2 regions of the Rhodopseudomonas sp. G2_2311 genome follow, and region 2 is predicted to be linked to the other one. Evidence: riboswitches for the same ligand, from Rfam matches in the RefSeq annotation. Region 2 holds a riboswitch; the other holds the start of a gene.
The links. A riboswitch is a leader RNA that binds a small molecule or an ion and turns the genes downstream of it on or off. The one in region 2 is predicted to bind cobalamin.

Region 1: another riboswitch for cobalamin. It lies ahead of VRZ08_RS17495 (TonB-dependent receptor plug domain-containing protein); the one in region 2 lies ahead of cobT (nicotinate-nucleotide--dimethylbenzimidazole phosphoribosyltransferase).

The regions. Positions count from the first base shown of each region.
Region 1 covers NZ_JAZDRK010000014.1:34,209-38,416, forward strand. Annotated here, with positions in the region: gene VRZ08_RS17485 (MFS transporter) at 1-482, opposite strand, end outside; gene VRZ08_RS17490 (DUF938 domain-containing protein) at 558-1,274, opposite strand; cobalamin riboswitch at 1,406-1,609, shown strand; gene VRZ08_RS17495 (TonB-dependent receptor plug domain-containing protein) at 1,790-3,739, shown strand; gene VRZ08_RS17500 (hypothetical protein) at 3,911-4,198, shown strand.
Region 2 covers NZ_JAZDRK010000003.1:122,288-126,495, forward strand. Annotated here, with positions in the region: gene tcuA (FAD-dependent tricarballylate dehydrogenase TcuA) at 1-1,163, opposite strand, end outside; cobalamin riboswitch at 1,310-1,519, shown strand; gene cobT (nicotinate-nucleotide--dimethylbenzimidazole phosphoribosyltransferase) at 1,722-2,786, shown strand; gene VRZ08_RS06020 (adenosylcobinamide-GDP ribazoletransferase) at 2,783-3,553, shown strand; gene VRZ08_RS06025 (cobyric acid synthase) at 3,640-4,208, shown strand, end outside.

The sequences.
Region 1 (4,208 bases), on a different contig from region 2:
GGACCGAGCACGCCGGCGAACACGCCGCCGGCCATCACCCACGACACCGCCTTCGGGCGATAGGCGGCGCTGGCGCCATCGGCGGCGGCGAACCGATAGGACTGCGACACGGCCGCATACAGCCCGCCGATGAACGTCGCGATGCAGAACAGCAGGAATGAACCGTAGAGAATTGCGACAGCGCCGAGCACGCCGGTGAGCGCGCCGCAGCCGGTGCCGATCATGAACGAGACGCGGCGGCCGTAAACCCGTGCGATCCAACCGGTCGGCAGCGTGCCGGCAGCAAGGCCGAGCACGTACATCGACAGCGGCACGGTCGCGAGCGACATCTCCGGCGCGAGCTGCGCGCCGATGATCGAGCCGGTCGCGAAGATCACCGCGGCGTTGGCGCCGGTCAGCGCCTGCGCCGCGACCAGCCGCACCACGTTGGAACGGGCACGGGCATCGTCTTCGACGATGTCGTTGGCCGTCGCATCGACCATCGGCAGGGATTCTCCTCGCACCGGCTGACGACGGCCGGCGATTGCGCGCGCATCATAGGGCCGGGCCGGGCGTGATCAACCCGCCGCGCCGCCGGCTGCGGCATGGCCCCTGCCCGGTTTCGCCCGTACAAACACCAGGATCAGGTTGTTGGCCGGCATCTCGACGATCTCGCTCAGCGCCAGACCGGCGCCGGCCGCGAGCTTTTCCAGGTCCGCAACATCGCGGACACCCCATTCCGGATTGGCGTCGCGCAGGCTGGTGTCGAACACCGCATTGCTGAGCGCGGTGTGCTTGCCGTCCTGCTTGAACGGTCCGTACAGCACCAGCATGCCGTCCTGGCGTAGCAGCCGTCCGGCGCCGGCCAGCAGCCCTTCGGCGACGCGCCACGGCGCGACGTGGACGACGTTGGCGCAGAACATCGCCAGCAATGGCCCGGGCTCCGCCCCGTCGGCCGGCGCCACCGACCAGGTGGGATCGGCCAGGTCGATCCGCTGCGGCGGCCTTAGATTGGGCAGCGCCGCATGGGCGCGCCAGGCGGCAATGCTCTTGAGGTGGTGGTCGTTGACGTCGCTCGGCCACCACACGATGTCCGGATGCTCGCGCGCCAGCGCTGCGATGTGCTGGCCGGTGCCGCTGCCGGCTTCGAGCACGTCGCCCTGTCGCCCGGCGAGCAGCCGGGCCAGCACGGCGCGGATCGGCGCATCGTTGCGATGAAACGCGGCGGCATCGAGCCGGCCGTCGGGTTCGACCCGCCGCCCGTCCTTGCCGAACTCCACCACGAACTCCGCCATCACCACCTGCCGCATCCACTATCGTGCGAGGTGTACAGACCCGGCTGTTACACGCAAGTCACAGCTCGTCACAATCCGACCACGATTGCACCTGTTCGCCGCCATGGGCGAATTGACTCGCCAATTCCGCGACTTCTAATGGCGATGACGGTTCCCGAGAGGGATGAAAAGGGAATACGGTGCGGACGCAGACACTTTCGCGTTCTAGGCCGTAGCTGTTCCCGCAACTGTAAGCGGATCGTCTTTCGTCGGATGCCACTGGGAACCTCGGTCCTGGGAAGGCGACGGAAGATCAACTGCGAGCCAGGAGACCTGCCGTCATTCGTGGTCACACGCGAAGTTGCCGGCCGGGAATTGCAGGCATTGTCTTCACCGCTTTCGAAAAGCTCGGTGAGACCTCGTTCGCTGTGACGTGCCACAGACGTCAGCCGAGGTTGAACCTTATGCAATCCCGACCCGCCGCGCCGCGGCCTTGCTCCGCACTCTCACGCGCGCTTCTCGCTTCCACCATCCTGGTGCCTGCACTTTCGCTCACCACGCCTGCCGCCGCGCAGGACGTGCTGCCCGAGATCGTGGTCAGCGCCACCGCCACCGAAACGCCGCGCGAGCAGGTGGCCAGTTCAGTGACCGTGATCACCGCGGACGATCTCGCCCGCTATCAGCAGCGCACCGCCGCCGACGCGCTCAGCATGGTCCCCGGCCTCAATGTGGTGCGCACCGGTGGCCCCGGCGGCTCGACCGCGATCTTCATGCGCGGCACCAACTCCAACCACGTCAAGGTACTGATCGACGGCATCGACGCCGGCGATCCGAGCAAGCCGAACGGCGCTTATGATTTCGCCAATCTGCTGACCTCCGACATCGAGCGGATCGAAGTGCTGCGCGGCCCGCAGAGCGGTCTGTATGGCTCGGACGCGATCGGCGGCGTGATCTCCGTCGTCACCAAGCGCGGCAGCGGGCCTGCCAAGCTGACCGGCTCGATCGAAGGCGGCTCGTTCGGCACCTTCAACCAGACCGCGCGCGCCGCCGGCTCGCAGGACAATTTCGACTACGCCTTCAACGTCGCGCATTATCGCACGACCAGCCTGCCGGTGACGCCGCTCGATCTGCTGGCGCCGGGCCAGCAGCGCAACAACGACAACTACGACAACCTGACCTATTCGACCCGGCTCGGTGTCCGTGCCAGCGACGAGCTCACCTTCAACTACGTCGCCCGCTACACCGACGCTCACAAAGGGTTCACCGGCGACGATTATTCGAACTATCCAAATTCTTTCCCTGCATCGCTGCAGAGCACTATGGCAAGCCGCGATTTCCTAACCCGCAGCGAAGCGGTGTGGTCGCCACTCGGCAACTTCACCAGCACGTTCGGGGTCAGCTACAGCAACCAATGGAACCGCACGTTCGATCCCAATCCAAATTTCACTACCAACCTCATCACCGGTACCGCCGGGATCTCGCCGCCAAGCTCGTACACCGGTGAACGCACCAAGTTCGACTGGAAGGGCGTTCTCGACGTCGGCTACGGGCAGAAACTGGTGGTCGGCACCGAACGCCAGGACGAGACGATCCGGACCAATTCGGTCGGCGACTACGACTTCGCCGGAAATTATCAGCAGAAGACGCTCCATGCTCGCACCGGCAACACCGCAGGATTCGTCGAACTGCAGTCGGAGTTCACCAAGAACTTCTTCCTGGTCTCCAACGTGCGCTACGACGACAACGACAGCTTCGGCGGGCACTCGACCTGGCGTGTCGCGCCGGTGTTCATCGTGCCGACCCTCGAGACCCGGCTGAAGGCGACCTACGGCACCGGCTTCAAGGCGCCGACGCTGATCCAGCTCTACGTCAACAATCCAGCCTATGCCACAGTCGGCAACCCGGCGCTGAAGCCGGAGACCAGCAAGGGCTACGACGTCGGCTTCGAGCAGCCGCTGTTCGCCAACCGCGTCGTTTTCGGTTCGACCTACTTCAACAACGAGATCAACGATCTGATCAACTCGACCGGTTACGACGTCACGCTCGGTGGCTACAGCTACAAGAACATCGGCATGGCGCGCACCTCGGGCGTCGAGTCGTTCGTGTCGTGGCAGGCGACCGAGACGCTGCGCTTCCGGGTCGACCACACCTATACGCACGCCATTGACCAGACCACCGACCAGAAGCTGCGGCGGCGTCCCGACAACAAGGTGACGATGGCGGCGATCTGGAATCCGGTCGAGCGCGCCACGGTGTCGGCGACCGTGCTCTACACCAGCTCGTGGGTCGACTACGACCGGTTCGGCACCACGCTGCTCGACGCGCCGTCGTTCACCACCGTGAACCTGGCGGCGAGCTATGAGGTCGATCCGCACGTCACCGTGTTCGGCCGCATCGACAACCTGTTCGACAAGAAATACGAGGTGCCGGTCGGCTTCCTGCAGCCCGGATTCGGCGCTTTCGCAGGCGTCCGCGTCACCAACTAGCGATCATCGCGCTCCGCCGCCGCACAAGTCGGCGGCGGACGCCATGTTCCCCGCACACGGGCTCATGCGCGAAACCAATGTCGAAGAGCCTCCGAATGCCGAAAGGCTGTTCGGAGGCTTTTTTCGTGCTATCACGCCGCCTCCCGAATTGAATGCAATTGAACTGGAAGAATGACGAACGACGACGATCACCGCGCTGGCAGCGCCGCTGAAGGCGACGGCGGCAAGACCGAACGCGACGCCGCGGCAAAAGCGGTCCTGGACAACATGGCGCGCCTGCGCGCTCTGCGGCTCGCCCGCGAAGCTGCGATGCCGCAATCGGCGACATCGAGCAAGACCAAGCGAACCAGAACGGCGGCCTCCCCCACCAAGCGAGGCACCAAGAAGGTCGAAGACGACAAGCCGCGCCCCTTGTCTGAATGGCTGGCCGACCAGCAGAGCTCAGGTCGGCGAACCTGACGCGACGCAA
Region 2 (4,208 bases):
CGGCGACCGTCGGCCTGGACCACCCGCATCGTTGCATCCACCTTGATGCCGTAGTGCACGAACGTCAGCCCCGGCCGCATCGGATAGGCGGCAAATGGTGGCTCCGCGATGGTACGCGCGGCGTTGGCCGGGGCGGCATTGAAGTCCTCGATGCTTTGCAACAGAGCCGTGGGATCGATCTGCAGCGCGGCAGCTAGTTCGCCGAGGTTCGGCGCAGTGACTGGCGCCAGGGCGGATGGCGCGGCACGGGCGAGGCCTTGGGTATCGAGCACCAGATAAGCGATCTGGCCGGGGCAGGCGGCGATCCTTGGTCCCCATTTGGCGTAGTGCGTTGGCTGCGATCCGGCCCCTGCGACATCGATGCGCGCGCCGGATCGGTCGACCACGAGGCCGAGCGGAATCGACGTGATCCGGGTAACGATGCCGCCGTCGAATTGCGGGCCGCGCGCGTCGACCGGAACGACATGACAGGTGGTCGGATCGCCGATCGTACAGCCGCCGGCCGCGATCAGCAGATCGAGCAGACGACCGTCCGAATAAGGCGTGCCGCGGACCATCCAGCCTTCGGCGGTGCTGCCGAAATTTTCCTGCAACCAGGCGGGGTCGGCCCCGGGGCCACCGGCACAGACAACGACGCTCCGCGTGCGGATGGCGGCGTCCGCCCCAGCGGATCGGACGTTGATCGTCCAGCCTTCGTCTTCGGCACGCTGCAGCGACCGTGCCTCACTGTCGTAGCTGATCGCGACGCCCATCCGGTCGGCGGTGGCGTACAACGCGTTGATCATCGCCTTGCCGCCGCCGAGCGGAAACGCGGTGCGGCGGGAATACGGCATCACCCCGGTGCCAGGCGGCTGTAGATGCACGCCGTGCTCGATCAGCCAGTCGGCGATGCTGCGCGCGCGTTCGATCAACAGTTCCGTCAGCACTTGGTCGGTGCCGTCGCCCGTGACGCTGCGTAGCTCGGCGCGCAGTTCATCCGCTGTGTAGCGATCAGGGACATAAGCCTGTGGCGTCTCGTGGGTCAGCCGGAAATTGCGGCCGTGACGGGCGTTGCCGCCGCGTAGGGGGCGCGGTGCCGCTTCGAGCAGGCGGACCGAAGCGCCGCTGCGGCGCGCGGCGATTGCCGCGCAAAGACCGGCGATTCCGCCGCCTATCACCGTCACATCCCACAGCAAGATGCGGTCAATCCGGTCGAGATGATGCGCCAGGGCCGCTCGAGAGCGGCGAGAGAAAGCGCGGCTTGGTGGACCTTCGTCTTAGAGGGCGGCTCCGGGTTGTTGTCAATCTTGCGCCCGGGGCGTCGCCGTGCTGTGGTGCCGCTCGCTTCGGTGCCCTTCGTTCGAAGGGTGAAACGGGAATGCGGTGCGGCGAGCAATCGCCAAGTCCGCGGCTGCCCCCGCAACTGTAAGTGGACCGCTTCCGGTCAAACTGCCACTGAGCACGGCGCAACAGCCGCTCGGGAAGGCGACCGGGACAATGTCCGCGAGCCAGGAGACCGGCCGAAGTCCGAAAACCATGCCATTCGACGGTGGGTCGAAGAAGGACACAGACATGCTGCACCGACCGCCGACCTGACGCGCGCCTCCGCTTTCCGCGGACAAATCCCGTCGTCGCCCGAACGAACCGGCGCGCACAGCTTTGCTGTCGCCGCCACGATGGTCGTTCGACTGTCTTCACTGCCCGCCGTCGCGCCGGCAGCCTTCTTATTGCCGAGCTTTCCGATGCACGCGCCCTTGCTTGATCCACGGATCCTTTCCGTTTCGCCGGTCGATCCCGCCCATGAGTCCGAGCTGCGAGCCCGTCTCGACGGCAAGGCGAAGCCACCGGGCTCGCTGGGCCGGCTCGAAGAACTCGCCGTGCAGCTCGGGCTGATCTGGCATCCGGCACCCCCGCGGGCCGAGCGGGCATCGGTGTTCATCTTTGCAGGCGATCACGGTCTCGCCGCCGACCGGGTGTCGCCGTATCCAGCGAGCGTGACCCGCTCGATGGTCGAGGCATATCTGGCGGACTGCGCCGGCGTGAACGTTCTGGCGAAAGCGGTCGCGACCGAGGTGCGGATCGTCGACGGTGGCATCGATGCCGATATGCCGCCACATCCCAAGCTGATCGATCGCAAGATCCGGCGCGGCACCCGCAACGCCCGCCACGAACCGGCGATGACTCACCAGGAGGCCGCGCGTGCCATCACCGCGGCGGCCGATCTGGTGCGCGAGGATATCGCCGGCGGGCTCGACATCGTCGCGATTGGCGAGATGGGAATCGGTAATACCACTTCTGCTGCGCTGATCACCCATGCGCTGACGGGCGAGCCGATCTTTGATTGCGTCGGCCGCGGAGCCGGGATGGATGATGCCGGCGTCGCGCACAAGCGCGCCATCGTCGAACAGGCCGCGGCGCGGGCGCAGCCGACGGCGCCGCTCGACGTGCTCGCTGAGTTCGGCGGATTCGATATCGCGATGATGGCCGGCGCAGTGCTCGGCGCTGCGGCGTCGCGGCGGCCGGTGGTGATCGACGGCTTCATCGCCAGCGCGGCTGCGCTGCTCGCGGTGCGGCTGCAGCCCGCGGCGCGCGATTACTGCGTGTTCTCGCATCGCTCGGCCGAGCGCGGCCATCGCGTGCTGCTCGAAGCGATGCAGGCGACGCCGTATCTCGATCTCGGCTTGCGGCTCGGCGAGGGCACCGGTGCACTGATGACCGTGCCGCTGCTGCGCGCCGCCGCCGGTATCCTCAACGATCTCGCCGCGCTGTCGGACGTGCTGGCGGGTCGGCTTGGATCGCGCTCGTGAGCCGGCAGATCCAATCCCTGCTCAATGCCGTGCAGTTCATGACGCTGCTGCCGACGCCGCGCACCGCGCAGTTCGACGACGACTGGCTGTTGAGCGCATCGAAGTACTTTCCGCTGGTCGGCGCCGGGATCGGTCTTGTGTGCGGTGGCGTGCTGCTCGCAGGTTCGCTGATCTGGTCGGGTGTGGTGCCCGCGATGATGGCTGTGGCGGCGGGGGCAGCGCTGACCGGCGCGCTGCACGAGGACGGCATCGCCGACACAGCGGACGGCTTGTTTGGCGGCCGCACCCGCGAGCAGCGCCTGGCGCTGATCAAGGACAGCCGCCTCGGCCTCTATGGCGCGGTGGCGCTGGTCCTCAGTTTTGCAATCCGCGTCGCAGCGCTGGCGAGCCTGCCGCCGTGGCTCGGCGTCGCGACTCTGGTGGCCGGCTATAGTCTGGGGCGGACCGGCATCGTCGCGGCGATGTCGGCGCTGCCTTATGCCGGCGACGCAGCCACCGGCAAGCTGAGCTATCCGACGCGCGCGATCAGTTCGGCAGGCTGGTTCGGGCTGGCTGCGTTCAGCGTGCTCGGGGCGCTGTGGCTGGTCATGCTCAATCCGCTGGCGGCGATCGCGGGGCTTCTGGTCGCGGGTGTGTTCGGCTTGGCGGCCCCGTGGATCGCGCTCCGGCTGATCGGCGGCTATCGCGGCGATGTGCTCGGCGCCACCGAACAGATGATCCAGATCGGCCTGCTCCTCGGCGTCGTGGCGATGGCCGGCCATGGCTGAGTGATGCCGCGGCTGCCGATCACGTTCGACCGCAGGCGCGGGCGCCTGCGCTGCTTCCTCTCAACTCTATGCCATCGAGTGGTTTCATGACCGACGCCCATGTCGAGGAGCTCATCTCCCGGATCCAATTCACGCCGCGCGAGACCACTGGTCCGCGGCGCGCCCGCTCGCTGATGATCCAGGGCACCAGTTCGGACGTCGGCAAGAGCATGGTGGTCGCCGGGCTTTGCCGTGCCTTCGCCCGGCGCGGGCTGGTGGTGCGTCCGTTCAAGGCGCAGAACATGAGCAACAACGCCGCGGTCGCGTCCGACTCGGATCTGCCGCTCGGTCCGAACGGCGAACAAGTTCGAGGCGAGATCGGCCGCGCTCAGGCGCTGCAGGCCCGCGCCTGCGGCGTGGCGCCGTCGATTCACATAAACCCGGTGCTGCTGAAGCCGCAGTCCGAGATCGGCGCCCAGGTGGTGCTGCGCGGACGCGTGCTCGGCAACTGCCCGGCGCGAATCTATCACCACATGCGGCAGCGGCTGATTCCGGCGGTGGTCGACAGCTTCGAGCGGCTCGCTGCCGAGGCCGATCTGGTACTGGTCGAAGGCGCCGGCAGCGGCGCCGAGGTGTACTTGCGCGCCTCCGACATCACCAACATGCGGTTCGCCGA